Regions from separate parts of the Mesorhizobium sp. M1066 genome, predicted to be linked through region 1. Evidence: riboswitches for the same ligand, from Rfam matches in the RefSeq annotation. Region 1 holds a riboswitch; each other region holds the start of a gene.
The links. A riboswitch is a leader RNA that binds a small molecule or an ion and turns the genes downstream of it on or off. The one in region 1 is predicted to bind cobalamin.
Positions count from the first base shown of each region.

Region 2: another riboswitch for cobalamin. It lies ahead of metE (5-methyltetrahydropteroyltriglutamate--homocysteine S-methyltransferase); the one in region 1 lies ahead of NKH52_RS21585 (DUF1636 family protein).
Region 3: another riboswitch for cobalamin. It lies ahead of bluB (5,6-dimethylbenzimidazole synthase); the one in region 1 lies ahead of NKH52_RS21585 (DUF1636 family protein).
Region 4: another riboswitch for cobalamin. It lies ahead of NKH52_RS23375 (aromatic ring-hydroxylating oxygenase subunit alpha); the one in region 1 lies ahead of NKH52_RS21585 (DUF1636 family protein).

Region 1 is NZ_JAMYMR010000018.1:91,297-98,580, forward strand. It holds gene NKH52_RS21575 (cobaltochelatase subunit CobN) at 1-1,547, opposite strand, end outside; gene cobW (cobalamin biosynthesis protein CobW) at 1,566-2,603, opposite strand; gene NKH52_RS21585 (DUF1636 family protein) at 2,606-3,034, opposite strand; cobalamin riboswitch at 3,074-3,277, opposite strand; gene NKH52_RS21590 (hypothetical protein) at 3,323-3,619, opposite strand; gene NKH52_RS21595 (DUF6348 family protein) at 3,649-4,326, opposite strand; gene NKH52_RS21600 (winged helix-turn-helix domain-containing protein) at 4,378-5,586, opposite strand; gene NKH52_RS21605 (NADH-quinone oxidoreductase subunit A) at 5,918-6,283, shown strand; gene NKH52_RS21610 (NuoB/complex I 20 kDa subunit family protein) at 6,274-6,855, shown strand; gene NKH52_RS21615 (NADH-quinone oxidoreductase subunit C) at 6,860-7,284, shown strand, end outside.
Region 2 is NZ_JAMYMR010000038.1:6,766-14,049, forward strand. It holds gene NKH52_RS29240 (cytochrome-c peroxidase) at 1-143, shown strand, start outside; gene metE (5-methyltetrahydropteroyltriglutamate--homocysteine S-methyltransferase) at 581-2,932, opposite strand; cobalamin riboswitch at 3,028-3,229, opposite strand; gene NKH52_RS29250 (alpha,alpha-trehalose-phosphate synthase (UDP-forming)) at 3,798-5,492, opposite strand; gene NKH52_RS29255 (hypothetical protein) at 5,480-6,037, opposite strand; gene NKH52_RS29260 (adenosine kinase) at 6,359-7,284, opposite strand, start outside.
Region 3 is NZ_JAMYMR010000007.1:165,808-173,091, forward strand. It holds gene ribB (3,4-dihydroxy-2-butanone-4-phosphate synthase) at 1-681, shown strand, start outside; gene NKH52_RS13105 (MFS transporter) at 719-1,942, opposite strand; gene NKH52_RS13110 (TetR/AcrR family transcriptional regulator) at 2,063-2,671, shown strand; partial or broken gene NKH52_RS13115 (hypothetical protein) at 2,964-3,946, shown strand; partial or broken gene bluB (5,6-dimethylbenzimidazole synthase) at 4,069-4,782, opposite strand; cobalamin riboswitch at 4,798-4,977, opposite strand; gene NKH52_RS13125 (histone deacetylase family protein) at 5,099-6,025, shown strand; gene NKH52_RS13130 (exodeoxyribonuclease VII small subunit) at 6,029-6,280, shown strand; gene NKH52_RS13135 (DUF2277 domain-containing protein) at 6,391-6,657, shown strand; gene NKH52_RS13140 (pirin family protein) at 6,697-7,284, shown strand, end outside.
Region 4 is NZ_JAMYMR010000022.1:11,936-19,219, reverse strand. It holds gene NKH52_RS23390 (serine kinase) at 1-911, opposite strand, end outside; gene NKH52_RS23385 (PqqD family protein) at 961-1,392, opposite strand; gene NKH52_RS23380 (FAD-binding oxidoreductase) at 1,522-2,622, opposite strand; gene NKH52_RS23375 (aromatic ring-hydroxylating oxygenase subunit alpha) at 2,647-3,894, opposite strand; cobalamin riboswitch at 4,010-4,211, opposite strand; gene NKH52_RS23370 (DUF680 domain-containing protein) at 4,722-4,919, shown strand; gene NKH52_RS23365 (DUF680 domain-containing protein) at 4,991-5,188, shown strand; gene NKH52_RS23360 (DUF680 domain-containing protein) at 5,258-5,494, shown strand; gene NKH52_RS23355 (ABC transporter ATP-binding protein) at 5,572-6,684, opposite strand; gene bglA (beta-galactosidase BglA) at 6,710-7,284, opposite strand, start outside.

The DNA.
Region 1 (7,284 bases):
AATTCCGTCGAAAAGTCCAGATACTCCTCCAGCCCCAGCCCATCCTTGCCCCGCTCCAGCAAATCCAGCAATTCGCGCGGTGTCTGCGGAATTCCCTCAACCGCATAGCCCTGCTCCTTCAGGTCATGCAGCATGGCCAGCACGCTGGACGGAACGTCGAGGCCGACGGCATAGCCGGTGCGGCCGGGCGCGCTCGGATAATCCGGGATCAGGATGGCCAGCTTGCGCTCGGCGCGGGGCGTCTCCTGCAGGCGGATGAAGGCCGCGACGCGGTCAGCCACCTGCGCCACACGATCCGGTTCCGGCCGGTTGGCGAAGGCGCGGTGGCCAAGTGCGGGATCGGTCTCGCTTTCGCCCTTGAAGGAAATCGCGCCGGCCAGGATGCGGCCGTCGAGTTCGGGCAGCACGACATGCATGGCGAGGTCGGCGGGCGCCAGGCCGCGCTGGTTGTTCTCCCAGATGTCGCGGCGGGTGGTGGCGACGATGACCTGGAAGACCGGCACGCCGGCGCGGTCGAACAGGGTCTCATTGCCGGGCTCGGCGCCGGACGCGAAAGCGGTCGCGGTGATGATGGCGGCGGGTTTGAGCGTGGCGAGTGCTGTTTCCACGAATGCCAGGGATGATGGGTCCTTGAGGCTGGAGACGAAGATCGGGACCGGGGCGATGCCGCGCTGGCCGAGCGCTTCAAAAAGTGCGTCGATCGGCGCGACATCGGCGGCCAGCAGCATCGAGCGGTAGAACAGGATGGGGATGATAGGAGCGTTGACGTTGTCAGCGTCGAGTTCCGTCACACCCCCCTCTGTCCTGCCGGACATCTCCCCCGCAAGGGGGAAGATTGCGCTATCATTGGAGATTTCGCCAATTGTCGAGGTTGCGGACGCGTCAGCTTCTAATGAAACGGGAAAAGAGCCGGCTTTGATGAAGTCCGATCTCCCCCCTTGCGGGGGAGATGTCCGGCAGGACAGAGGGGGGCGTGAAGGATCACCAACGACCCCGAGTCCTGGCTCATAAAACCCGGCTTTCGGCACTGGAACCGGCTCTGTAACAACCGCATCCTGCCCCGCCAGCCGCGCCAATCTCCGCACCAGCGCGCTCATATTCGCCGGGCCGCCCTCGCGGAAATAGTCGAGCAGGCCATCGAGCTCCTCGCGCGGCAGCGTCGAGGCTTCGATCAGGCGCAGATCCTCGTCGCGGCATTCGCCGGGCAGCAGCGCCAGCTTTATGCCGTGTGCGCGGGCGGTCGAGGCAAGCTGGTCGCAGCCGTAGCGCCACCAGTCGTAGCCGCCGAGGATGCGCACGAGGATGATTTTGGCGTGGCGGGCGACGCTGTCGACCCAGAGGTCGACGGACATCGGATGGCGCAAGTCGCGAAGAGCAGCCAGCCGCATCGAGGGCAGGTGTTCCGCATCGGCCTTCCAGGCTGCCGCCAGTCCGGCGAGATCGCTGTCGGTGAAGGACAGGGCCACGATATCCGCCGGCGTCTGCCGCAGATCGACCGGCTCGGCGAGGTCGTCGAGCGAGGCGGATGTCGTGGTGAGGATGTGCATCGCAACCCGTGTCCGAGATCAGCCGGCGAGTATACGCTCGATCGCCGGGCGGTTCAGCCCCTTCAGGCCGATGACGACGAGGCGCGAACGGCGGTCGTCCTGCGCCGTCCAGGCGCGGTCATAGTAATGATTGACGCGCGGCCCGACAGCCTGCAGCAAGAGCCGCATCGGCTTGCCACCGACCTCGACGAAGCCTTTTACACGCAGCACGTTCTCTTCTTCGGCGACGGTGGCGACGCGCTTTGCCAACTCGTCCGGATTGGCGATCGAGGCAATGTCGACGATGAAGGTGTCGAAGTCGTCATGCTCATGGTCGAATGCGCCGTCATGGTGGGACTTGCGGTTTTCGATGTCGTCCTCGACGGCGAGACCGAGCCCGAGCAGCACCGAGGGATCGACCTTGCCATGCGACGTCGGCACGATCTTCACCGCGCGGGCGGAATGTTCGTTGATGATGGCGTTGGCGCGGGCGGTGCCGGCGGCGTCCATCAGGTCGCTCTTCGACAGGATGATCAGGTCGGCGCAGGCGATCTGATCCTCGAACACTTCTTCCACCGGATCGTCATGGTCGAGCGTCTCGTCCCCGGCGCGCTGCGCCTGCAAGGCGTCCATGTCGTTGGCGACGCGGCCTTCGGCCAGCGCCGGGCCGTCGACCACGGCGATGACGCCATCGACTGTGACGCGGCTCTTCACGCTCGGCCACTGGAAGGCCTGGACCAGCGGCTTGGGCAGCGCCAGGCCCGAGGTTTCGATCAGGATATGGTCGACCCTCGGCGTCAGCGACAGGATCTTGTCAAGCGCCGGCACGAAATCGTCGGCGACGGTGCAGCAGATGCAGCCATTGGCCAGTTCGACGATGTTTTCCTCCGGGCAGGTGTCGATGCCGCAGCCCTTCAAAATCTCGCCGTCGATGCCGATGTCGCCGAATTCGTTGACGATGATGGCAATGCGTTTGCCGCCGGCGTTTTCCAGGAGATGGCGGACCAGCGTCGTCTTGCCGGCGCCGAGGAAGCCGGTGACGACGGTGCAGGGAACGCGCGAGACGGAAGCAGTCATGGTCAATCCTTCAGCAGGTCTAGGGGAGGGATGCGGGCAACGAGGCCGCGCTTCAGGCTATCGGGACGGCCACGCCACGGGATCAGGCCGTCGGTCGAGGTGGCGAAAAGCTTGGCACCCGTGATGAGGTCGGCGCCGCTGGTCGCTGTCAGGTCGCCGAAGACATAACTCCAGCAACCGTCGCGCAGGATGGCGGCGCTCAGGCGGCGCTTGCAATTGCCGAGGCATTCGACGCTGCGGATGCGGATGTTATCGCCAGATGCGGCGCGGCGCGTGTCGTCCGCCAGCAATTCGCCGGCGCGGGGATGAGCGTCGGCGCCGGTCTCATCGCGGCAGGAGGCGCAGACGATGATGGTGACGCCGGCCAAGGCATCATCATGGCCGGACGAAATATCCGCTGTGCCAGCCGAAAAACTGCTGTCGTGGTCCAAAGATCGGGCTCCTTGCCCGGAAACCCGCCGGGCGATCGGATTCTAAAGTCGCAGACGGCAGGTCTCCTGGCTCGCGGGTCATCGCCTTGGTAGCCGCCTTCCCGGGAACTCCCCAGTGGCTTTCGGCCTTGGCTCTTCGCTTACAGTTGCGGGGACAGCCGCGGATTTGGGATTTTGCCCCGCACCGCATTCCCTCTTAGCTCTTGCCGTTGCGGGCAAGAGACCATCTGAACCGGATTTAGGCTTTTGCGGGCAGCGGTGTCAACGCAACGCAGGGGCAATCTGAAATCAGGGGCGGGGACGCTTCACTACCACTGACCGCTCTTCGCGAATGCCATCTTCGTTGTTGGAATCAGGAAAAGCTGTAACGAAAGCCGTCAGAAGGATATCTCCATCTTGCCGGTCCAGCCATCCGGCGCTGTCACCCACATCGAAGTAAATGCCATCAACTTTGAAGCCAAATGTGTCTCCAGCAGGTCTAGGGTAGCGTTTTCGGATTGCCTGCGCATGTACGTCCCATGAAAAGGACGAAATCCTATCGAGGCACTCCTGCACCTCTTGGGTCAGCCTGGCTTTGATATCCATTGTTTATCCGCTAGCCTGTGTACGTTGGCTCAATTGTTATCTCCCGGCAACGCAAGGATGACCTGACGCAGCGCCTGGTACCCGTCGCCGTGGTGCCAGTCCTGATCAACGAGGAGCTCTTGACCTTCCGGCCAAGTTTCGTTGTCCAGGAGAATTTCGTTGCCGACCAGTGCTCCGCCATAGCTCGCCAGGAATATCCGGATGAAATGACTGCCAGGGCGAACCTTAGCCGTGAACAGTTTTTTCAAGCGGGCATAAAACGCTGGATATGTCCGGTTGAGAGTGCATTCCACTGCAGCCTGTGTGATCACAGGTCCACCGTAGATCTTCCAGCCAGCATCATTCCGTTGCCAGAATGCAATCTCGGCTTGCATGTTCTCGCAAACATGCTCCGCAAGGCCCTCGATCAGCACATGAAATACACCGATCAGGAATTTTCCGAATGCTTGGAAAATCGCCTGTTCACGCGTGTCGCCCAGTCCAACAAAAGATTCGATGACCGGCTGAGTGCCTAGCAACGGTGAGAAGACGTAGATTTCGAGAACAAGCCTGCGACCCGAGCCTGACGGCTCCTTGTCGAAAACTTGGGCTTCAAAGCGCAGGTCTTCCAGTTCAATCCTGACATCGTTCTGTCCACGGATGGCGCTGATCCCATGCGCAATCAACGCTTCGTGAATCAGGTCGAGAACCTCTTGCGATGCCATCATTGAACCTAGGCCGACAAAACTCCCTCAAACGGCTGCAGCCGACGGCTGATGTCAAGAGCGCCCGTCGCTGATCACGCTCAGCAGCGCCGGACCCAAATCCCCGGCAGGCGTCACTTCGATGCGTTCGAGACCGAGCCAGCCCTGCATCTGCTTCAATTCCTCGAACAGCTCTGCAGCGGTTTCAGGCGGCGCGCCAGCCTCCGCATAGGCCGCATGGACGCGCAGCACGCTGGCCGGACGGTCGGCCTTGAGGTCGACGCGTGCCACGATCCTGTCGCCGAGCAGGAACGGCAGGACATAATAGCCGTATTGCCGCTTGTCGGCCGGCGTGTAGATTTCGATGCGGTAGTGGAAGTCGAACAGCCGCTCGGTGCGCGAACGCTCGAAGACGACCGGATCGAAGGGTGCCAGCAGGGCGCGGGCCCCGACTTTGCGCGGCAGGCGGGCATCCCGGTGAAGATAGGCCGGCTTGTCCCAGCCTTCGACACGCACCGGCAGCAACTCGCCCGTTTCAACCAGTTCCTCCAACCGGCCTTTCATATCGGCCGGCGACAGGCGGAAATAATCGCGCAAATCGCCTGAAGTGCCCACGCCGTGGGCGCGGGCGGAAATGCGCAGCAATTCGCGGTGCGCGTCCTCAGGCGTCGGCACCGGGAGGTCGAGGACCGCCTGCGGCAGCACGCGCTCGGGCAGATCATAGAAACGCTCGAACCCGCGACGGTGCGCCGTGGTGATGCGGCCGGCCCAGAACAGCCATTCGAAGGCGTGCTTGGCATGGCTCCAGCCCCACCAGCCGCCCGAGCCTTTCTGGCCCTCCAGCGCGGAAGCGGCGATCGGGCCGCGCTCGGCGACCTGACGGTAGATCTCTTCGATATAGGAAGCGTGTTCGCGGCCCCATTTGGCGAGCCCCAGATACATTTCCTCGCCGCGCTCGGCGCGCTGCATGCGCCAGCGCATCAGCGGGTATGTCTCGACCGGCAGGAAGGAGGCCTCGTGCGCCCAGTATTCGAAAACCGTGCGCTTGCGCGTCACGGCCGCGTTGTCGAGCAGCGAGAACGGGTAGGGGCCAAGGCGCGAATAGAGCGGCATATAATGAGCGCGCACCACCGCGCTGACGGAATCGATCTGCAGCAGGCCGGTGCGGGAGAGGGTGCGAGCAAAATGCCGGCGGTCGGGCGTACCGGTCGGGCGGGGATCGAGAAACCCCTGGGCGGCAAGCGCGATGCGACGGGCCGTGGGGAGCGAGATCTTTTCCTTCATGCAGGCATCACTTTGAAGTGTTTTGACCGAGGGTCGAATGGCTGATTCCAACCCATGCTAGCAGGGTTTTGGCGGCATCCATGTCAGGAGAGAAAAGTGGAGTGAAAAGCGAAGGAAATCAAACAGGAGCGGATCGGACCAGTTTGCCGCGATATGCCGTCCAGGTCGGTGTTTTGAACAAGGTTTGACTTGCTTCGCTGGAAGTGCTGCGCTAACCCTCGCCGCGTTGCAGCATAGGCCCTTAAAACGGTTCAGCGGTTAAACTGTCACGCTTCCGCATTAGGGTCCGGTGCTGTAATCAAAGTGGATTGGCACCAACGGAAAGCCGAGCATGAACGCACTCTTGAGCTCATACCTGCCCATCGTCCTGTTCATAGGCGTGGCGCTGGTTGTCGGCCTGGCGCTGCTGGCCGCGCCCTTCCTGGTGGCCTACCGCAATCCCGATCCCGAAAAGCTTTCCGCCTACGAGTGCGGTTTCAACTCGTTCGACGACGCGCGCATGAAGTTCGATATCCGCTTCTACCTGGTGTCGATCCTGTTCATCATCTTCGACCTGGAAGTGGCCTTCCTGTTTCCGTGGGCGGTGTCGTTTTCGAAGATCGGCATGCTCGGTTTCTGGTCGATGATGGTGTTTTTGGCGGTGCTGACCATCGGCTTTGCCTATGAATGGAAAAAAGGAGCGCTGGAATGGGATTGAACGACAGTTCAGGCACCCTCGTCGCGCCGAAGCCCAAGGGCATCATCGATCCCAACACCGGCAGGCCGGTAGGGGAGGACGATCCCTTCTTCCTCGAGATCAACAACGAGTTGGCCGACAAGGGCTTTCTGGTCACTTCGACCGAGGCGCTCATCACCTGGGCGCGCAGCGGGTCGCTGATGTTCATGACGTTCGGCCTCGCCTGCTGCGCGGTCGAGATGATCCACACCTCGATGCCGCGCTATGATTCGGAGCGGTTCGGCGTCGCGCCACGCGCGTCTCCGCGTCAGTCCGACATCATGATCGTCGCCGGCACGCTGACCAACAAGATGGCGCCGGCGCTGCGCAAGGTCTACGACCAGATGCCGGAGCCGCGCTACGTCATCTCGATGGGCTCCTGCGCCAATGGTGGCGGCTATTACCACTATTCCTATTCGGTGGTGCGCGGCTGCGACCGCATCGTGCCGGTCGACATCTATGTGCCCGGCTGTCCGCCGAGCGCCGAAGCGTTGCTGTACGGCATTCTTCTGCTGCAGAAGAAGATCCGCCGCACCGGCACGATCGAACGGTAAATCCATGACCGCATCCCTGAGCGAACTGTCGACATATCTCGGCGAGAAGCTGATCGGCCGCGTGAACGAAGCGGCGATTGCCTATGGCGAGCTTACCGTTCATGTAGAGCCGCGCGACCTGGTCGAGGTGATGACCTTCCTGCGCGACGATGCGCGCTGCCAGTTCATCTCGATCATCGATGTCTGCGGCGCCGACTATCCGTCGCGGGCCAAGCGCTTCGACGTCGTCTATCATCTCCTGTCGCCGAAGCAGAATGTGCGCATCCGCGTCAAGGTGCAGGCCGACGAGGAAACCATGGTGCCGTCGATCACCGGCGTCTATCCCGGTGCCGACTGGTTCGAGCGCGAGACCTACGATCTCTACGGCGTGCTGTTCTCCGGCCACCCGGATCTGCGCCGCCTGCTGACCGACTACGGTTTCGAAGGCCA
Region 2 (7,284 bases), on a different contig from region 1:
TAGTACTGGCGGACGAAGAAGTTGATCTGCTTGTTGCCTTCCTCAACTCGCTGACCGGAGAGGCACCCGAGGTCACCTATCCCATCTTACCCTCCGAAACGGCGACAACGCCCCGGCCTGTAACGCAGATCTTAGGAAAATAAGGGCCAACTGGCTGCGGACATCGAAAATGATTGCGGCTTTTACTTGGGCCACACGAATTGCCACATCCATCTCCGAATTGGCGGGAGGCTAGCAATACCCGAAACCTGCCACCTCGCCCGTAGTCTGCGCGAATCAGCTGGGGAAGCGGACAGACGCGCAGCACCATATATTGTCGCCGCCTGAGCGAACATGCCAAGCAGTCTACTTTGAGAAACGACGTGTGTACGATTTGTTCGAGGCGCGGGGCCTGTATGTTCCCAAGGACCAATACTATAGCGTAGTGTCACATTCATATTTCTGCGGGATGAGGACACGTGCCGAAGGAAAATTGCACATTTTCGCCGAGTGGCTTATTTCCAAGAGTGTGATCGGTTTGGCATATTCCCGGCCGACATCCGCCAGTCGGCAACTCCCCACACGGTGAGGAAGAGAAGCCTCACGCCTGCACTTTCTGCCGGAGCGCGCGTGCTGCAGCGACCATGTTAATGAGGGCAGGGCGGACCTCCTCCCATTTGCGTGTTTTGAGGCCACAGTCGGGGTTTATCCACAGTTGGCCATCGGACAGTCGCTCGCGGGCAAGCATGACTAAGTCCGAAATCTCGCCGACTTCCGGGACGCGTGGTGAGTGAATATCATAGACGCCGGGACCGATTTCGTTCGGATATTTGGAGCTCGTGAAGGCGTCCAACAGTTCCATCTTCGAGCGCGACGTCTCAATCGAAATGACATCCGCATCCATTCCAGCGATCGCGTGAATGATCTCGTTGAACTCCGAATAGCACATGTGGGTATGAATTTGAGTCGCGTCCTTTACACCCGTTGAAGCGATCCGGAAACATTCGACAGCCCAGTCGAGATAGACTTTCCAGTCAGATTGGCGCAGTGGCAATCCTTCGCGAAAGGCGGCCTCATCGATCTGGACCATCCTTGCGCCGGACCTTTCGAGATCCGTCACTTCGTCGCGGATGGCGAGCGCGATCTGGCGGCAGGCTTCGGAGCGGGGTACGTCGTCGCGAACAAAAGACCAGTTGAGAATGGTGACTGGGCCTGTGAGCATTCCCTTCACGGGCTTTTCCGTAAGCGACTGGGCGAATTGCCACCAGCGCACTGTCATCGGATTGCGCCTCGATACGTCGCCGAAAATGATGGGGGGACGCACGTAGCGCGACCCATAGCTTTGTACCCAGGCATGCTGGGTGAACGCGAAGCCGGACAACTGCTCGCCGAAATGCTGTACCATGTCGTTTCGCTCGAACTCACCGTGCACCAGCACGTCCAGCCCGATCTCTTCCTGCCAGCGAATTGCAGCCTCGATCTCCTTCTTCAGGAACGTCTCATAGTCGACATAGCTCAGCTGGCCCTTCGCATGAGCGGCCCGCGCCTTGCGTACCTGCGGCGTCTGCGGGAAGGACCCGATGGTCGTCGTCGGGAACGGCGGCAGCCCGAGTGAGCCGGCTTGGACTCTGGAGCGCTCGCCAAAAGCGCTCTCTCGTCGCTTCGCGCTGTCCTCAATGCTAGCGATCCGCCCCTGAACAAGCGGGTCATGGATCCTCGTGGATGTCACGCGCGTGGCGGCAGCCTCGGCAGACGCTTTCAACGCGCCTGCCACCGCATCCCTGCCTTGGGACAGGGCCCGGGCCAGCAAGACCAGCTCGTCGGTCTTCTGGGCCGCGAAGGCGAGCCACGACCTGATGTCGGCGTCGAGTTCCGTCTCCATGCGCAGATCAATCGGCACATGCAGCATCGAGCAAGAAGGCGCGATCTCGACGCGGTCCAAGGGCCAGCCGGCGACGATCGGTTTGATGCGGTCGAGAATGGCGGGCAGGTTCGCACGCCAGACGTTGCGGCCATCGATCAAGCCAAGCGAGAGCACCAGATCCTTCGGAGCGAGCCGACCCACCGTTTCCAGCTGCTCGGGAGCGCGCACGAGATCAATATGCAGCCCGGCCAGGGGCAGAGAAACCGCGGTTTCGAGATTGTCTCCCAGCGACCCGAAATACGTAGCCAGCATGATCTTCAGCTCGGGCGCGGCTTTCGACAGCTGGCCATAGGCGAATTCGAACGCAGCTCGTTCGTTCGGGTTCAGATCGAGGACAAGCGCTGGCTCATCGATCTGCACCCAGTCGGCTCCCGACAGCTTCAGCTTCTGCAGGACTTGCTCGTAAACGGGCAGCAGCCGCGGTAGGAGCGCGATGGGACCGAACCCCTCGGCAGGCGATTTCGCCAGCTTGAGGAAGGTGATGGGTCCAAGGATGACTGGGCGTGTGTGAATGCCGAGAGCTTTAGCCTCGAGGAAATAATCGACCGGCTTCGATGACGAGAGGGCGAACGTCTGATCATCATCGAGTTCCGGCACAATGTAGTGGTAGTTGGTGTCAAACCACTTGGTCATTTCCATCGCGGTTACACCAGGTCCATGAGCCTCCTCCTGGTGACCAGCGTGTCCACAATCCTCCGTCTGACCCTGGTTGCCGCGCGCCATTGCGAAGTAGATGTCAAGTGGGACCTCGCCGCTATTCCAGCCGTAACGGGATGGAACGGCCCCGACCATGGCTGCGGTGTCGAGCACATGGTCGTAAAGCGAGAAGTCGTTCGACGGGATTTTCGACACGCCGCGATCGCGCTGCTCTTCCCAGCTAGCGGCACGGAGCGCCTTCGACGTCGTGAGAAGGTCGCCAGCGGACGATGTTCCGGACCAGTAGCTTTCAAGCGCGAATTTCAGTTCTCGCCGACGACCGAAGCGCGGCACGCCGAGCGTTGCTACAGGAATTTCCTGAGAGTCAGTCATGTCATACCCCGATGGTTGGGGCGCCGATGACAAGGAAGGCGCTAGCAGGCCGGCACGAACGCCGGCTTGCAGCGGCCACCGAGACACCCCGCCCGTGGACGTAATTCGCCGTGGCAGGTCTCCTGGCTCGCGGGGTCATAGCCTCTACCCGTCTTCCTGAGGGTATTCGCCTCAGTGACATGAGTGGGGTTGGCTCGCCACTAACAGTTGCGGGGGCAGCGCCGGCATTGCACCGGCTTCCCTCTTAGCTCCGCTGCGGCAGCGCCGCACGCGAGAACCACGACACGCAGACAATCACAGCAGTCCGCTCTTTTGTCAATGACGCATAACGAAATGTTTATGTCGTTATGTGATTTCGCTTTTACGCTTGTCTAACATTGTGAAATATTCAGTCGCCCATTGGCGGCGCTGCTCCGCTGCCACCATAGTCCAACTAATGGATCCCTGTCGGGCTGCGACATCCCTCGCAGGTCGCCGATGAAGGATTTCGGACAAGACTTCAAGCGCGTGACAACGTCATTAGAATGCAGAAGATCGCATTGGTGGCGATGTTTAACGATGCGGCCGCAAGCCGTGCGTGCGTGGGAGAAGCGGTTTTCTCGGAGTGAGCGCCAAACCGTGGTCCGAGGGGAATTGGCACGCCAGTCGTCATCACGGGTGACTAGGCAATCGTGATGACTCCGCTCGGCGGCAAGAGACCACACTGACGGAGCCTGGCTCAAGGGTCTGATGCAAAGCCCGACTGTGGTCCCGATAAGCCGCTTAAGCCGCATTCAGGCGGTCAGGATAAGTATCTCTCTCTCCAAGCGCTCGGCATTGAGGGATGCGCAAATGCAGGCAAAGCTCGCGTGCTTCATATTCTGCATCATACGATCGGCAGGACCCAGTTTTTATCCAGTGCACGCGTCAGCGCGGTGTGCAATTCTGGCTCGGTCCGATACGAAGGCATTTGGGCCTCGCTGATCCAGCCCAAGCCAACATAGTGGAAGTGATCCGCAGGGACCGTATCCCGGCTGCTGTCCAGTTGCCGAACGAAGTCCGCTGACCAATGGTGGATCGTATACGCTTCAAGTTTGTCCATCATCCTCCGCCAGCGTTGGATGCGTTCTTCGCGCGGCATGCTGGCCGCTCTTGAGATCGCGGTAGCTATCTCGTCGGAGAGCCTCGGATTTACCAGCAGGGCGTCCTCGCCGAAGTCTTCGGCCGCGCCGGCAAACTTCGATAACACCAGAACGCCAGGGTCGCTCGGATCTTGTGCAGCAATGTATTCTTTCGCCACAAGATTCATGCCATCGCGCAACGGCGTCACAACGCAAACACGCGCGGCTCTGTAAAGACCCGCTATCTCAGCTTGGGTGAACGACCTGTTCTCATAGATAATCGGCATCCACTCGTCCGTGCCATGCCGGTTGTTGACTTGATTGACGAGTCTTTCGACGTCGCGCCGATATTCGCTGTACGCTTGGATGTCGCCACGTGAGGGAGTTGCGATTTGCAAGAGCGAGACACGTTGCGGCTCGACTGCCAGCAGATCGAAAGCTTTAATCCGATTGTCGATGCCCTTGGTGTAGTCGAGCCGATCGACGCCGATAACTAGCTTTGCTCCGCCAAGTTTCAACTGCGAAATGTAGGCTTTCTGCGCCTCAAGCGAATCTGCGGCACACTGTTCGAATTGCTTCGGATCGATACCTATAGGAAAATTTTGGCATTGCGTCTGGCCATGGTCCGAGAAAACGACCCCGTTCTTGCTCTCCAGCCCCAAATGAGATTGGACACAGGCGAGGAAATTGCTCACATCACGGTCGGTCTGGAAACCGAGCAGATCATACTCGAGCATACATTTCATTAGCTCGCCAGAATTGGGCACGCGCTCCATCATGTCAGACTCGGGCCATGGCGTATGCAGGAAATGGCCGATCGGCCGGTCAATGCCGAGTCTGTGCAAATCAGCGCCGAGCGGCAGGAAATGGTAGTCATGAACCCAGTAGACTGCGTTATCTCCCAATTCGGACACCGCGCGCGCCATGAAGGCATTGACGTCGCGATAACTTTTATAATCCTCTTCCGAGCCTGAGATCCGGTCCGGCAGCGAGTGGAGCGCCGGCCACAATATTGAATTTGCAAAACCTTGATAGTACCGAGAATAGTCCGCTGCCGGCCCATCGAGCCACCCGATTTGACCTTTGCCACGCTGCACGAGGGGCACCTGTTGCTTATCCCCGTCGCCCAGATGCTCGGAAAAACCTACCCAGACCGCGCCGGAACGCTCCACGACGCACTCCAGGGCCGCCGAAAGCCCGCCTGTCTTGGGCTGATCAGAATTGACAGTCGCACCGCGGTTGGAAATTGCGATAAGACTCCTATGTGGCTGCTGGGCCGCCGTGTTGAAGCGCTGGTCTGCGGCTGAGACAACAGGACGGGACGGGCCAACTTCGGCTTGTTGTTCTCGCTCCTGTGGCAAGTCTCTCAGGGGTTGTTCAAAAGCGATTAGTTCGTGAACAGCCCCAGTTTGCCATGTGAGGTTCCGGCGCGGCGAGTTGGCGTTGTTCAATGCGTCCATTTCATGCCTCCGTTGAATATTTCCCCCAGATGGAGCAACTGGAATTCCAAATTGGCCCTGCTGACGAGAATCTGACGAGCGTCAGAGCAAATGGCGACCGATTGCCGCGTTTCGGCTTCGGCGCCCTCAAGAACCGGCTTATCGCGAAAATAGCTGGCGACCCGATCGAGCGGACCGTGCTTGCGGTAATTGTTGGATTGTTCGGATAAGAGATACACCCATGCCAGCACCTGTTGAAATGAACTGAAACTATGTCGCTGCAGCCAAGGCTGCCGGGCCCCGTGATGCGATCCTGCGTCTGCCGAAGAGTTTTGACACGGAGATCGGAGAGGGCGGGATAGTCCCTTTCCGCCCGTCAGGGCCGGTTTTTGAATCCCTTCCTCGTTGCCCTCGACGATCCCAAAATCGTGGAAGCCAGACCGCGATGTGAATACCAGCCAGGCGAGCACTTCCTGACATCCGCGAATGCCGGGCTCCACATCCGGCGCCTCGTCGAGATTGACGAAGATGAAGCCCTGCTGCCAATTCCGCTGGTCCCATACCAATGGCGAACCAGTCTGCCCGCATTCGGCATCGTGGGACGTGATCGCAAGTCAAGTGCTCCGACGGACGCCGCGAGTTCTCCGTTACCTCAGGAACCTTACTGGCCTTCCCCAAGCTGAGCTTCTGGAAAATGCCGGTGGCGATCTCGATGACGGTGAATGCCGTCAAGGCATGCCCGCCTTGCACCCCCTTCCAGCGAGCTTCACGGCAGCAGCATCGGTCAGTTCTCCGAAGCGAATGGCTGTCGTTATCAGCGAGCTTTGACACAGTTCCGCCACTGCGATGATCGCGTCGGTTGGGCAGCTGGTTAGTTGCCCGCGCATCTACAGCAACCCAGCCCGTTCCGCCTCGCGGCGCAAATTCTGCCTTGGCCTTGGGCCGATCTGCTGGATCACCAGGCCGGCCGCCAGCGAGCCAAGGTCGCCGCAGGTCTTGAGGTTGCGGCCCTGCGTGTAGCCATGCAGGAAACCGGCGGCGTAGAGATCGCCGGCGCCCGTCGTGTCGACCAGCTCCTTGATGGCGGTCGCCTCGATGACCACGGTCTCGTCGCCGCGCACGATCACCGAGCCTTTTTCCGAGCGTGTGACGGCGGCGATCTTGCAGTCCTTGCGGATCTGCGCCACCGCTTCGTCGAAGGACGAGGTCTGGTAGAGCGACTTGATCTCGTCGCTGTTGGCAAAGACGATGTCGACCGTGCCCGAGCGCATCAGATCGAGGAACTCGTCGCGGTAGCGGTCAACGCAAAACGAATCCGACAGTGTCATCGAGACTTCGCGCCCTGCCGCATGCGCGAGCTTCGCCGTCTGCCGGATCGCCTCCTTGGCGCGCGGCGGGTCCCACAGATAGCCCTCGAAATAAGTGACCTTGGCGCCAGAAGCCTTGTCGGCCTCGACATCCTCCGGCCCAAGCTCGACGCAGGCGCCGAGATAGGTGTTCATCGAGCGTTCGCCGTCGGGGGTGACGAAGATCATCGAACGCGCCGTCGGCGGCTCACCCTCGAGCGGCGTGGTGTCGAAGGCAACGCCCTGCGCATGGATGTCGTGCGCATAGATTTCGCCCAGCGCATCGTTGGACACCTTGCCGGAGAAGGCGGCGCGGCCGCCGAAGCTGGCGACGCCGGCCGCCGTGTTGCCGGCGCTGCCACCGGAGGCCTCGATCGCCGGCCCCATGTGGCTGTAGAGCAGCTCGGCGCGCTTGGTATCGATGAGGTTCATGGCACCCTTGATGATGCCGTTGGTCACCAGAAAAG
Region 3 (7,284 bases), on a different contig from region 1:
ATGCGCTCCGGCCATACCGAAGCCGCCGTCGACCTGTGCAAGCTCGCCGGCCTGCCGCCGGTCGGCGTCATTTCCGAGCTGGTCAATGATGACGGCACCGTCAAGCGCGGCCCGCAGGTGCAGGCCTTCGCCGAGGAGCATGGGCTGAAGCAGGTTTCGGTCGCCGACCTCATCGCCTACCGGCAGCGCAAGGAAACTCTGGTCGAACGCGTCGCGTGCTCGGAAATCGACACGCTCGGCGGCAAGGCACAGGTCTTCACCTACACGCTGCCGTGGGACTCCATGCATCACGTCGCGATAGTCTTCGGCGACATCCGCGACGGCGAGGAGGTCCCGGTGCGTCTGCATTCCGAGGATGTGGTGACCGATGTCTTCGGCACCAGCCACCGGCTCGACGCCATCATGAAGGCAATGGGCGAGCGCAGGCGCGGCGTCATCGTCTATCTCAGAGAAGGTTCCGTGGGTGTTGCGCATCAGGAGCGCAAACGACCGGCAAGCGGCGACCGCGAGGATCACGAAGAGGCTCGCCGCCGCGAAAACGAGTGGCGCGAGATCGGGCTCGGCGCGCAGATCCTCAAGGATCTCGGCATCTCCTCGATCAACCTGATCGCCTCGCGCGAACGCCACTATGTCGGCCTCGAAGGTTTTGGCATCCACATCGCCAAGACCGAGATCCTCTAGGCAGCTAGCGCCCGGCTCGAAACCGGGCGCTATCTGATTATTCCGCGGCAATCGCGGCCGCTTCACATCCGTCCATCTCGCACTCAGTCGTGGCAAGGCTGCGCTGGCCAAGCAGCACCGTGGCCAGGGCGATGGTGCCTGAAGCAACCGACACCCAGAACCCGTTCTGTGAACCGAACGCATCCACCACCGCGCCGGCGGCAAAAGAGCCCAGCGCCATGCCGATGCCGATGCCGGTCATGACCCAGGTGATGCCTTCGGTCAGCATCGCTTCCGGCACATGCCGCTCGATCAGGCCGAAGGCCGTGATGAAGGTCGGCGAGATCGCCACACCGCTGATGAACACGGTCAGCGCCAGCAGCGGCACGGTGTCGGCGGCGAGCGGCAACAGCGTGCCGAGCGCGACGAGGGCGACTGCGATGGCGAGCTGGCGTTGCAGCGGCGCCTTCAGGCTGAGCGCGCCGACGATGATGCCAAGCACGAACGATCCCAGCGCATAAACGCCGATGACAAGGCTGGCGGCGCCCGGCTGGCCAAGCTCCTTGGTAATCGCCACGGTGGTCACTTCCGTCGTCGCGAAGGTTGCGCCGACGAAGATCAGGGCAAGCGTGATGATCTGAACCGGCCGCAGGCGGATCGCCGAGCCGCTTGAGCCATGGTCCACCGGCCGCACTTGCGGCTCCGTCGAGCGTTGCAGGATGAAGGCCGCTGATCCGAATGCGAGAAATAATGTGCTCACCAGAACACCGGCTTCCGGGAACAGAGCAGCACTGAGGCCGACCGACAGCGATGCCCCGGCGATATAGACCAGTTCATCGGCCACGGACTCGAAGGCGAATGCGGTGTTCATCTGCGGCCGCCCCCGGAAAATCTCGGTCCAGCGTGCGCGCACCATTGCCGGGATGCTGGGCATGGCGGCCGCCAGCAGTGCCGACACGAACAGCGTCCACACCGGCCAGTCCTGGTTGGCCGCCGCTATCAGGATCGCGAAAGCCAGCACCGCGATGATGGTGGTGGGCACCACGATTCGTGTCTGGCCCAGGCGGTCCACCAGTCTCGATATCTGCGGCGCGACGAAGGCGTTGGCCAGCGCGTATGTCGCCGAGACGGCTCCGGCCAGCCAGTATTCGCCACGCGTCTGCGACAGCATCGCCACGATGCCGATGGGCGCCATGGCGATCGGCAGGCGCGCCATGAAGCCGGCGGCGGCAAAGCCCTTGGCGCCGGGGGCACGAAAGATTTCCGCGTAAGGATTTTGCATCTGTTGGTTCCTCGACAAAGGACGATTGGACAATTACATACGGAGCGTATGATTATTAGATAGAGCATACGTCGCGTATGTCAATTGGCATACGTTGCGTATGTGAATAGGGCCAGAGGCATGCACAGACCCCGCAAGGAGATGATCGCCGAGACGCGCGCAAAGCTTATTGCGGCGGCCCGTCATGCCTTCGGCACAACAGGCTATGCGGAAGCCTCGATGGATGATTTCACCGCTTCGGCCGGGCTGACGCGCGGCGCGCTCTATCATCATTTCGGCGACAAGAAGGGGCTGCTGCAGGCGGTCATAGCCCAGATTGACGGCGAGATGGCGGCGCGCATCAATGAGGTCGCGTCGAGAGCACCGACCCGCTGGCAACATTTCGTCGACGAGTGCTCCACCTATATCGAGATGGCGCTGGAGCCGGAAATCCAGCGCATCATGTTCCGCGATGGCCCGGCCGTGCTGGGGGATCCAGCGCAATGGCCGAATGCCAGTGCGTGCATCGCTTCAATGACCGACCATCTGACCGCGCTGCAGGAGGAGGGGGTCGTTGTCTCCAGCCTCGACCCCGAAACGGCCTCGCGACTGATCAACGGAGCGAGCAGCCAGGCGGCGCAACGGATCGCCAATTCGAACGACCCCGAAGCGACGTCGAAGAAGGTGGTGACGGCGTTCAAGCAACTGCTCGAAGGCCTGCTCAAGAAGCCGAATCCGCAGTCGAATTGAAGTTCTCACGGAGCTTTCGTGCCGGCAGCTGTTCACGATAGGAATTTTTTCTTGACACCATGCCCTCAGCTAAGGTATATATTCGTCTATGGTGCTGATTTGCGCCAGTGACCCGCCGCACAGGCGGGTTTTCGTTTGATGCTCCGTCAGCCAACGCGCCAACGCGCTGGCGGGCTCCGAACCAACCCGTTACCCCGAATTCGTCGCCCTTCGGCGTCGGGGGCCGGCAATTGACAATCGCCGGGTTGAGTCCATCCTCTTCCACCATCTCTGAGGCGGAGATTCGGGGCACATGTGGGATTTCGAGATCGGCCGGTCGGTGTCCATCATGATGCGGACCTGGCCGTTCATCGTCTTTCGCATGATCGTCTATTTCGGCATCACGTTGGCCTACATCATGGCGACCGGCACCGGTGCCTCGGTCGGCTATGGTGTCGGCCATATCTCCACCGATCCCGACGGGCCCATGTCCTTTGCCCTGGGGGGCGGCGTGGTCGGGTTCGGCATCGTCTCGATCGCGGCTACTGGATCCGCGAATACATCCTCTATATCGTCAAGGCCGGCCACATCGCCGTCATGGTTCATCTGATCGACGGCCGCGACATTCCCGGCGGTCAGGACCAGATCGCCTACGCCAGGGATGTCGTCACCCAGCGTTTTGCCGAAGCCAACATCCTTTTCGTCGTCGACCAACTCGTCAAGGGTGCCATCCGTGCCATCACCGGCCTGCTCGGCGGTATCGCCGCCTTCCTGCCGATACCGGGCCTGAGCGGCCTGGTCTCCTTCATCAACACGGTGATCCGCCTGTCGCTGACCTATGTCGACGAGATCATCCTCGGCTATAACATCCGCATCAATTCAGCCTCGCCCTTCGAGACGGCGCGCCAAGGCATAGTGCTCTATGCCCAGAACGGCAAGGTCATGGTCAAGAACGCTGTCTGGCTGGCGGTCATCATGTGGGGCATGTCGTTCATCCTCTTTCTGATCATGCTGGCGCCTGCTGGTGCGATGCTGTTCCTGATGCCTGGCCAGCTCGCCGGCTGGGCTTTTGTGCTCGCCATCGTCTTCGCCTGGGCATTCAAGGCGGCGTTCATTGAACCCTTCGCCATCGCCTGCTTGATGCAGGTCTATTTCAAGACCATCGCGGGCCAGGTGCCGGATCCGGCCTGGGACGCCCGGCTGGCCGAGGCGTCGTCGAAGTTCAGGGAGCTCAAGGACAAGTCGCTCGCCTCCTTCGGCGGTTCGCGCTGGGATACGGCCGGCGCCACACCCTGATCGGCTGGGCGGGTGGTGTCTGGTGCGGCAGAAACGGTGTTGAGGCGCGCCACGGCGGATTTGAGCTGTGTCTCGCCTTGCCCGGAAAAGGTCTCGCTCATGATCAGCTCCGGCAGCGGCAGCCGCCGTCCCCAGCCATGCGTTTCAAGGTCCGGTTTGGGAGCGAACTCGGAAACACGGCCGACGCAGAGATAGGCGATCGGCGTTACGTGGTCCGGAATGGCCAACAGCCGCTTCAGCGCCTCAGCCTCGATGATGCTGACCCAGCCGACACCAACACCCTCGGCACGCGCGGCCAGCCAGAAATTCTGCACCGCGCAGACGGTGCTGTAGAGATCCATCTCCGGATTGTGCCAGCGTCCCAGCGGCGAACCCTTCGAGCGCTGCCGGTCGCAGGTGATGCAGATGTTGAGCGCGCTCTCGCAGATGCCTTCCAGCTTGAGCTTGCGATAGAGCGCCTGTTTTTCCGCCTCGATCGCCGGCAGTTCCTGCTCGCGCGCGGCCAGGAACAGGTCGCGCACCTCCGCCCGTCGTTTGACATCGCGAGTGACAATGAAATTCCATGGCTGCATGAAGCCGACCGATGGCGCGTGATGGGCGGCAAGCAGCAGCCGTGCCAGCACGTCGTCATCGATCGCGGTGGGCAGGAAATGGCTGCGCACGTCGCGCCGCGTGAACATGGCGCGATAGACCGCATCGCGCGCATCCTGGTCAAATCCATCGTCAATGGCAGCGGTCATGTGTTCCGGCATCGCTTGTCCCCCTGCGATTGCAGATTCAAAACTGACAGAGCGTACTTTGTGCGTCCAAGTAGACGCACGTCGCTCTGATGCCATCCGCCTGACCACGCGGATGACAATGCCTGCCAGGCCGGTCTTCTGGCTCGGGATCAACCCGCGTCCGGTGCCTTCCCGTCATCGACAGTGGCATTTACCGGCGCGGTCCCCCTCACAGCGTTGGGCACGCCACGGGATTCAACCGTGTTCCCGATTCTCCCGCTTGCGGCGGGCACCAGGCAGTACCAGGGACCTTACGCCGAAGCGCCCGCGGGGCCAATGCCTGCGGCGACGCGAATGGACGCAGTCGCGATTTTCCCCAGTCATCGGCCGCCCGTGCATGGCCTTTGTCGATCCGGGTCACTAGATTAGGACGATGACCACCCGTCTCTACACCCATCCGATCTTCCTCGAGCATCTCACGCCGCCCGGACATCCCGAGCGGCCCGACCGCTTACGCGCCATCGAGCGCGTGCTCGACGACGAAGCCTTTGCCGGGCTCGATCGTATCCAGGCGCCCGAAGGCGACGAGGCCACCATCCTCTACGCGCATCCCGCCGATTTCGTCGCCCGCGTGCGCGCCGCCATCCCCGACGAGGGGATTGCCCGCATCGATGCCGACACCACTGCCAGCCCGAAGAGCTGGCAAGCGGCGATCACCGCGATCGGCGCCGCCAACGCCGCCGTCGATGATGTCTTTTCGGGCCGCGCCGACAACGTCTTCGTCGCCGCGCGGCCGCCCGGCCATCATGCCGAAAAGACCACGGCGATGGGCTTTTGCCTGTTCAACACGGCGGCGATCGCGGCGCGTTATGCGCAGAAGAAACACGGTGTCGAGCGCGTTGCCGTCGTCGACTGGGACGTGCATCACGGCAATGGCACGCAGGATATTTTCTGGGACGATCCGTCGGTGCTCTATTGCTCGACCCACCAGATGCCGCTTTATCCCGGCACCGGAGCGAAGACCGAAACGGGCGCCGGCAACATCGTCAACGCACCGCTGGCGCCGCAGACCGGCAGCGAAGTGTTTCGCGATGCCTTCCTGTCGCGCGTCCTGCCCGCGCTCGACAATTTCGCGCCCGATCTGATCATCATTTCGGCGGGGTTCGACGCGCACCATCGCGATCCGCTGGCCGAGATCAATCTGACCGAGGATGATTTCGACTGGGCGACCGGCCAGCTGATGCAGCGCGCGGCACGCCACAGCGGCAACCGGCTCGTCAGCCTGCTCGAGGGCGGCTACGATCTGCAGGGATTGGCATTTTCGGTCGCCGCCCATGTCGGGCGACTGATGAAAGGATGAATGATGGCCGATGAGACCAACGAAGACGTCAAGGCGATGAGCTTCGAGCAGGCACTCGATGCGCTGGAGAAGATCGTCGATGATCTGGAGCGTGGCGATGTGCCGCTCGACCAGTCGATCAGGATCTATGAACGTGGCGAGGCGCTGAAGGCGCATTGCGACCGGCTGCTGAAGGCCGCCGAGGACAAGGTCGAGAAGATCAGGCTGTCGCGTGACGGCAAGCCGGTCGGAACGGAGCCACTCGACGCGGATTGAGGCCCGGTCCGACGATGGCCTCGCCTCACCGGTTTTTGGACATGATCATGATCGAGGATATAACTCGTCCCGATTGAAACAGCTCAAGGACAAGAGGAGATACGGAAGCGATGTGCAGAAACATCAAGACCCTGTTCAACTTTGATCCGCCGGCAACCAATGACGAGGTGCGCGACGCGGCCCTTCAGTTCGTCCGCAAGCTGAGCGGAACGACGCGACCCTCGAAGCAGAATCAGCACGCCTTCGACCATGCCGTCGAAGCCATCGCGGCCTCGGCGCGCGAACTGCTCGATTCCCTGGAAACCCATCAGCATCCGCGTAATCGCGAAGAGGTGGCGGCCAAGCTGCGGGCAAAGGCAGCCATCCGCTTTGCCTGATGCGGCCAAGCGGCCTTCGACCACCGACAAGGAGAGTCCATGAGCTTCTTCCCCGGGAAAGACCCTGAGGCAGGCGATGCCTTCGCCAGCGATCAGATCGAATTGATGGTCATCCCGAACGCCAAGGACATAGGTGGTTTTCAGGTGCGCCGTGCCCTGCCGACCGCCAAGAGGCGGCTGGTCGGGCCGTTCATCTTCTTCGACCGCATGGGGCCGGCGATCCTGCGCGCCGGCCAGGCGCTCGACGTCCGCCCGCATCCGCATATCGGCCTGTCGACGGTCACCTATCTGTTCGACGGCAAGATCCGGCACCGCGATTCACTCGGCACCGAAATGGTCATTCAGCCCGGCGACGTGAATTTGATGACCGCCGGCCGCGGCATCGTCCATTCGGAGCGTACGCCGGAGGAACTGCGTGGCGCGCCGATGTCGGTATCCGGCCTGCAGACATGGCTGGCTCTGCCGGACGACAAGGAAGAGGTGGCTCCGGTTTTCGAGAATACCGCAGCGCTTCGGCTTCCCGAGATCGAAGCCGAAGGCGTCAACGGGCGCCTCATCATCGGCGATTTCCAGGGACTGCGGTCTCCGGTCAGGGCCGACTCGGAGACGCTCTACGCCGACCTGCGC
Region 4 (7,284 bases), on a different contig from region 1:
ATCTGCGCTATGCCGGACGGCGCCAAGGCGATCATGGCATCCCTGCGCGACACCGGCACGATCGAACTTGCCCCGCCACCGTCGATATGTGGCACCAGCAGCGCAACCATGTCCAGAGTTTCGGGCACCGGCCGAGGCGCAATGTCATCAATGTGAAAAGTATGCTTGCCTTGCCAGTTGAGAGGACCATGCGCCTTCAGCCGGTGCTTCAGCCCAAGCCGCGCGAACCCCTGGGGATCCTGCTTGAGTGTTGAAAACAACGGGCGGGCAGTCACGCCGTTGGCAAGGTCGACCAGCACATAGTCGTCGCCGACGCTGTCCAGTCCGTTGAGGAGGCCGGCGGCGACGGTTCCGGATTTCCCGGCCCCGCCCGCACCGGCCAGCAGGACGCCCTTGCCATTGGCGCCAAGCGTGCCGGCATGGGCAAGGCGCATGCCACGTGCCGCATATTCCCAATGGAGGAAGGGGCGCAGCGGCGCTCCCGGCTCCCACGGTGGAAAGGCATCGGCCGAGGCCATCAATTGCACGCCAACGCGACGTTGCGGATCATAGAACTGCCAGAAATCCAGGTCGTGGAAATGGTTGCCGCGCAATCCAGCTCCCGCCAGTTGGGTGGCGAAGCCATGCTGCGTGAAGGGTCCCTGGCCCCAACTGGCCGGTACCGCGATGCCGTCAATGCCGGGGTGCGCGACGAAGATGCGGCAGATGTCGGCAGGCGTTCGGCTGCCCGGAGCCGTGACAAAGCCATGAGCGACGGCATCCGCCAATGCGCCGGCGCTGACATGCGCGGTCAGCTCCAGATGCGGCAAGCTCGCCTTGCGGGTCAGTGGATAATGCGCGGCGCTGCTCTCTGCTTGCGCTAGGACATGGCGTGCGTAGTCAACCAGGTTTTCGAGAGTGACGTTCGGCATGGGTTTGCCTGTTCCGGAGCTGTCCGGCAACGAGAACCTGATGGGCGCTTCAGTTGGCTTGCTTCACCGCGGGCCAGCCGAGGGGCTCCTCGACCTCGTGGATGGGATCGACGACAATGAGATCGGCGAGATCGTCATGGATGTCGACCTTGAGGGGCTCTCTGGCAGCGGCGAGCTGAGCCAGCAATTCGCTTGGAACCGGTCTTGCCATGCCATCGGTTACGGCCGCCAGCAAACCGAATTCGAGCAATTGTGAGACAAAGCCGTCAATCGCGGCGGCATCGAGGGCGCCAATTCCGGTCGCGGCGCCGACCAGTTCGGAGGCAGGCACGCCGGACGACAGTGCATCCCAAAGTCTGCTGCCTGAATCAGAGAAGCCGAAATATTTGCCCGTGGTCAGGTCAAGAACGACGGCTTCGCCGTCGAAGGATTCAAAGACGATATCCTTGCTGGCAATGGCATAGATGCCGGATTGTCGCATATTTGCTCCCCCGCCGAGCAGGCCGCGGAGATGATCTTCGGGCCTTACGGTCAACCCCACCGTTGCAGGCGTCTAACCATTTGCAGGGTTTTTGGCAAGATGGCGCAGGCTCCGGGCGAGCGCAGCCGGTCACGCTTCGATTTCAAGCGCCGAAAGCGGCTTCGAGCAACAGGCGAGGATAAAGCCGTCCTCGATTTCGTGATCGAGGATGCCGCCATTGTGGCTCATCTCGACGTCGCCCGCGACCTTCCTCACCTTGCAGGTACCGCACAGGCCGAACTCGCAGGCGGCGGGAATCCGCACCCCAGAGGCGCGTGCCGTCTGCAGCACGGTCTGGCCGGCGACGCATTCGGCATCGACATCGGAAAGCGAGAAACGGATTGGTGTCACGGCCTCGACAGGAGCAGCGGCGCCGTCTTCCGCCGGCGGCGAGAACGGCGCCGGGATCTCCTCCACGGCAGGCGCCGCGAAGCTTTCCTGATGGTATTTAGCCATGTCGAAGCCGGCGGCGTCCAGCATGCCGCGCACGGCGCGCATGAAGGGATCGGGGCCGCAGCAGAAGATCTCGCGCTCGCGGAAATCGGGCGCCAGCAATGGCAGCCGGATCGCGTCGATGCGGCCCATATGGCCGAACCAGCCCTCGCGGCTCGACCGCTCCTCGATCATGAAGCCGAGCGACAGGCCGGGCATGCGGCTGCCGAGCAGCTCAAGTTCCTTGCGGAAAATGATCTCTTCCGGGCGGCGCGCACAGTTGACGAAGCCGACATCTGTCCATGGCGCGCAGTCGTTCAACCAGCGCAGCATCGACATCATCGGCGTCACGCCGGAGCCGGCCGAAATGAACAGATATTTGGCCGCCGGGTGGCTGTGCAGCGAAAAGTCGCCGGTCGGCCCATAGGCCTTGACGTGCGAACCGGGCGTCAGTTGGTCGAACATCCAGCGCGTACCGGTGCTGCCCGCCTGCGCCTTGACCGTCACCGCGATCGAGAACGGCCGCGACGGCGAGGACGACAGCGTGTAGGTGCGCATCAGCGGCCCGTCCGATGTCGGCAGTTCCAGCGTCACGAACTGGCCCGGCTTGTAGCGGAACCAGGTCTGGTTGTCGGAGCGGAAGGTGAAGGTCTTCACGTCAGGCGCTTCGTCACTGACGCCGATCACTTCCAGCACCTGCAGCCTGTCGTTCCAGGGCGTCATCTGGTCGAGATGGCGATAGAGGCCAAGGTCCGTCATCGCATTCATCCTCTGTCCCCTGGGCTAGGCGACGCTGCGCAGGGCCGGCCGGTCGCCTTCTGCGAGGCGCGGTCCGATGAACGACGCGTACCACTCGACGAACTGGATCACGCCGCCCTCATGCAGCTCCGAATAGGGGCCTGGTTCGTAGGCCGGCGACAAGATGCCGAAGGCGTTTTCCTCGACGATGCGGCGGTCCTGATCGTTGGTCTCGGTCCAGACATGGGTAAGCTCAGCGAGATCGTAGTCGACGCCTTCGACCGCATCCTTGTGGACGAGCCATTTTGTCGTCACCGCGGTTTCCGTGGCACTGATCGGCAGCACGCGGAAGGTGACGGCGTGGTCGCCGAGGATATGGTTCCAGGTCGTCGGATAGTGATAGAGCAGCAAGGAGCCGATGCGGTCGGTTGAAACGCTGTCGGACAGGTTCTTCTGGACTGCCCGTTTTCCCGTCATGGTGTAGCTGACGGCATCGCGCAGCAGGGGCGCGCGGGTGGCGCGGTACTGCCCTGCCGGATCGATGCGGAATTTGCTCGGCAGGCCTGATGCCTCGCATTTGGCCCAGTGCGCGACCATTTCAGGGTCGCTGTCGGCGCCGTTGACGCCGGTCACGGTCGGAGCCTCGGGGAAGGTCTTGCACAGCTCAGGATGATTGGCGGCGCAGTGATAGCACTCGCGGTTGTTTTCCCAGACCAGCTTCCAGTTGCCCTTCTCGACGATCGTGCTCTCGAAGGCGATCTTTGCTTCACGCAACCGGTGCGGCAAAAGATAGGGTTCGATCATCGCCCGCATCGGCGCGAAATCCGCCGGTTCCTTGGCCAGGCAGATGAAGATGTAGCCGCCGACGCTCTCGCAGGCGACCGGCTTCAGGCTGAAATCACTCTTGTCGAAACCGTCGGCCATCTGGCGGGCAAACAGCAGGCGGCCGTCCAGCTCATAGGTCCACTGATGATACGGACAGACGAGCTTTGCCGCCGTACCCTTCTCCGCGTTGCACACGCGGCTGCCGCGATGGCGGCAGGAATTGTGGAAGGCGTTGATCTTGCCGTGCTGGTCGCGGACAAGGACGACCGGGTAGTCGCCGATCTGCACGGTGATGTAGCTGCCCGGCTTCGGCAGTTCGCAATCATGGCCGATGAACAGCCAGTCGCGATACCAGATCAGCTCCATGTCGAGCTTGAAGTAGTCCGGATCGGTGTAAAAGGGCTGCTCCAGCGAAAAGCCTTGCCGGCGCCCCTTCAGGAGCCTCAGCATGTCGTTGCGGGTATCCATGTCCTGTCCTCGTTTCTAAGGACTGAACTGGTGGTGATGGAGGAAGGATTGAAACGCAGGCCGGCTAGGTGCCAGACATGCGCTATCCACCTCTTGACCGCCCACCGCGATCAGTCGAGTCTAACAATCTCGGGCTGGTTTCCGGGCTCTGGAGTTGTCCTTGCGGACCATCGCGACACCTTCCCAGGCAGTTGCCCAGTGGTCTCCCGTTGCGACTTGAACTCCACCACCGTTGCGGGGGCAGCGCCGGATTCTGACCGGCTTCCCAATTCTCCGCCTCGTCGTCACGAAGCGGCACCTGAGATGGTATGATCTAACCACGATCGGGGGCGCGCCGTCGGCATGAAAACGACATCGTATCCATGCGGCGCGACACGGCATGCGAACGTTCCCGCAGACCGTCGCGGGCTGAAATCCACCTCCCGGATGGCCATTTTGCCGGCTGCGATATCCCCGAATCGGATCCCTTGGCGGGGTCAAAAAAGGTTAACGGTTTCGAAAAGTGACTATTAGCTTGCTCTAAAATCGAACCGAACGGTTCGTTTCTGTTGACGGTGCGTGCAGGACGGTGTGAACGCTGGGCCTTTGAAACAGTCAGTGATCCGTTAGGTGGTTAAACCTAACACGCTGATATAAAGAAGAAAAATCTATCTCTAGACTCCCTTGGCACAATTTCAAGGTGTAGATTCATGGTCCACACGAAACAACTTCGTGATTGGAAAAGACGGGGCTGCCCTCCCACATCGGGGCTGTCCGAACGACGCGATTTCATTTCCAAAGACACGCCGCTAGACGGACGGAAAAAAGACGATACTGGAGTACCAAAAATGAAAAAGATCATTCTCACTGCCGCAGCCCTTCTGGCCATTTCCGGCAGCGCCTTCGCTGGTAGCGACCACTACGGTTCGAACGCCGCGGCAGCCACTGCTGTCGACAGCTCGTACACCGCTTCGACCAAGAAGTCGGAACCGGCTGCTCAGGCGCCTGCCCAGGGTGCTGACCGCAACCTCTTCGGCAACAACTAACAGCCGATTCCCAGTCGACGGCGGGCTCGCCCGCCGCCATGGCGAAATTCAGACATTCAGGAGTATTTAAGATGAACAAGATCCTCATTGCCGCCGCCGTTCTGGCCATCTCCGGCAGCGCTTTCGCCGGCAGCGACAACTACGGTTCGAACGGCTCCAACCAGCCTGCCGCCGCAGTGGACCAGTCGTACACGGCTTCCACCAAGACCTCGGAACCGGCTGCCCAGACGCCCGCTCAGGGCAGCGACCGTAACCTCTTCGGTCGCTAACAGCCAATTTCGCAAGCGACGGCAGCTGTGTCTGCCGTCCTGGCGAAATCCAGAATTCAGGAGATTAAAATGAACAAGATCCTTATTGCTGCCGCCGCCGTTCTGGCCATCACCGGCAGCGCGTTCGCCGGCAGCGACAACTTTGGCTCCAATGGCGCCAGTCAGCCTGCGGTTACTTCGGTTGACAGCGCGCATACGAGCTCGGTCCGCAACAGCGGTGGCCTCGTCGAGAAGCTGCTCAATTCGTCGGGCGACGTGGAGAAGTCCGCCCCTCAGGGCAGCGACCGGAATCTCTTCGGCCGTTAACAGCCGAAGCTAATCTTCAACAAAAGAGCGGCGGGGCTAGCCCGCCGCTCTTTTTGCGTCCAAGACGCGGTCCTGCCTCAGGCCGCCTTCGCTTCAGCCTCATGAAGGGCAAACGACCGTCCGTCAGCGTCGAAGATATGCAGGTCCTCGCCATTGGCGCTCAGCCGCAATGTCGAGCCGCGCTTGACCTCGACATTGCCGGGCAGCTTGGTCACCAGCGGCAGGTCGGCGCGACCGATGTCGACATAGACTAGCTGAACCTCGCCGAGCTGCTCGAGATAGTCGACCGTCCCCTCGAACAGATAGTCAGCGCCGCTGGCGATGATCAGGTCCTCCGGCCGCACGCCAAAGCTCACCGCAGCACCCTTCGCCGAAGCAGGCGTTGCGATCGGCACGGTTGCCTTGCGTCCGCCGACATGGCTGACGACGGTCGAATTGCCTGACTTGTCGATGGTCGCGGGCAGGATGTTCATGGCCGGCGAGCCGATGAACTGGGCAACGAACAGATTGCCTGGCTTCTTGTAGAGATCCATCGGCGTGCCGACCTGCTCGATATGGCCGTCCTTGAGCACCACGATGCGGTCGGCCAGCGTCATCGCCTCGACCTGATCGTGGGTGACGTAGATCATGGTCGTGTTGGGCATCGATTCCTTGAGCTTGGCGATTTCGATGCGGGTGGCGACGCGAAGCGCCGCGTCGAGGTTCGAAAGCGGCTCGTCGAACAGGAACACCTTGGGATTGCGCACGATGGCGCGGCCGATGGCGACGCGCTGGCGCTGGCCGCCGGACATCGCCTTGGGCAGGCGGTCGAGATATTTGGTCAGCTGCAGGATCTCGGCGGCCTGACGCACGCGGCGGTCGATCTCGGCCTTGTTCTCTTTGCCGATCTTCATCGAGAACGCCATGTTGTCGTAGACAGTCATGTGCGGGTAGAGCGCGTAGGACTGGAACACCATGGCGATGCCCCGCTTCGACGGCGGCACGTCGTTCACCACTTCGCCGGCTATTCTAAGCTCGCCGGAGGTGATTTCCTCGAGCCCGGCGATCGATCTCAGCAATGTCGACTTGCCGCAGCCCGACGGGCCGACGAAGACGATGAACTCGCCCGACTTGATATCGAGGTCGATGCCATGGAGAATGTTCAGATTGCCGTAGGACTTCTTCACTTGTCTTAGCGTGACATCGGCCATTTGGTTTCCTCCAGTGATTGGAAATTCAGTCGAGACGCCCGAACCAGGCGCCGTAGCCGCCAAGTTCGATGGAACCGCTGTTCGCCTGCCCCGAAAATCCGTGCCCGGGCAGAGGTTGCAGCGATCGGCCGCCAAGGTCAACCTTGGCCGGCCCGGCTCCCAGATTGAAGACGCAGAGGATCTGCTCGTTGCCTGCGCGGCGCGTGAAGGCAACGGTGTCGCCCTCACTTTCGATGAAATTGATGTCGCCCTTGGCGAGCGCCGGATGGGCACGCCGGAAGCTGAGAAAGCGCCGGTAGTGCTCGAGCAGCGAAGTCTCGTCGTCCTGCTGGACATTGACCGCTCGCGCCAGATGCTTGGCCGGCACCGGCAGCCAGGGCTTTGCTGGGGAGAAGCCGCCATTCTTGGCGCCGCCATCCCACACCATCGGTGTGCGGCAGCCGTCGCGGCCCTTAAACTCAGGCCAGAAGCGGATGCCATAGGGATCCTGCAAATCCTCGAAGCGCAGCTCTGCTTCACCGAGCCCAAGCTCCTCGCCCTGATAGATGCAGACCGAACCGCGCAGGGACATCAGCAGCGCCGAGATGACCTTGAGATAGG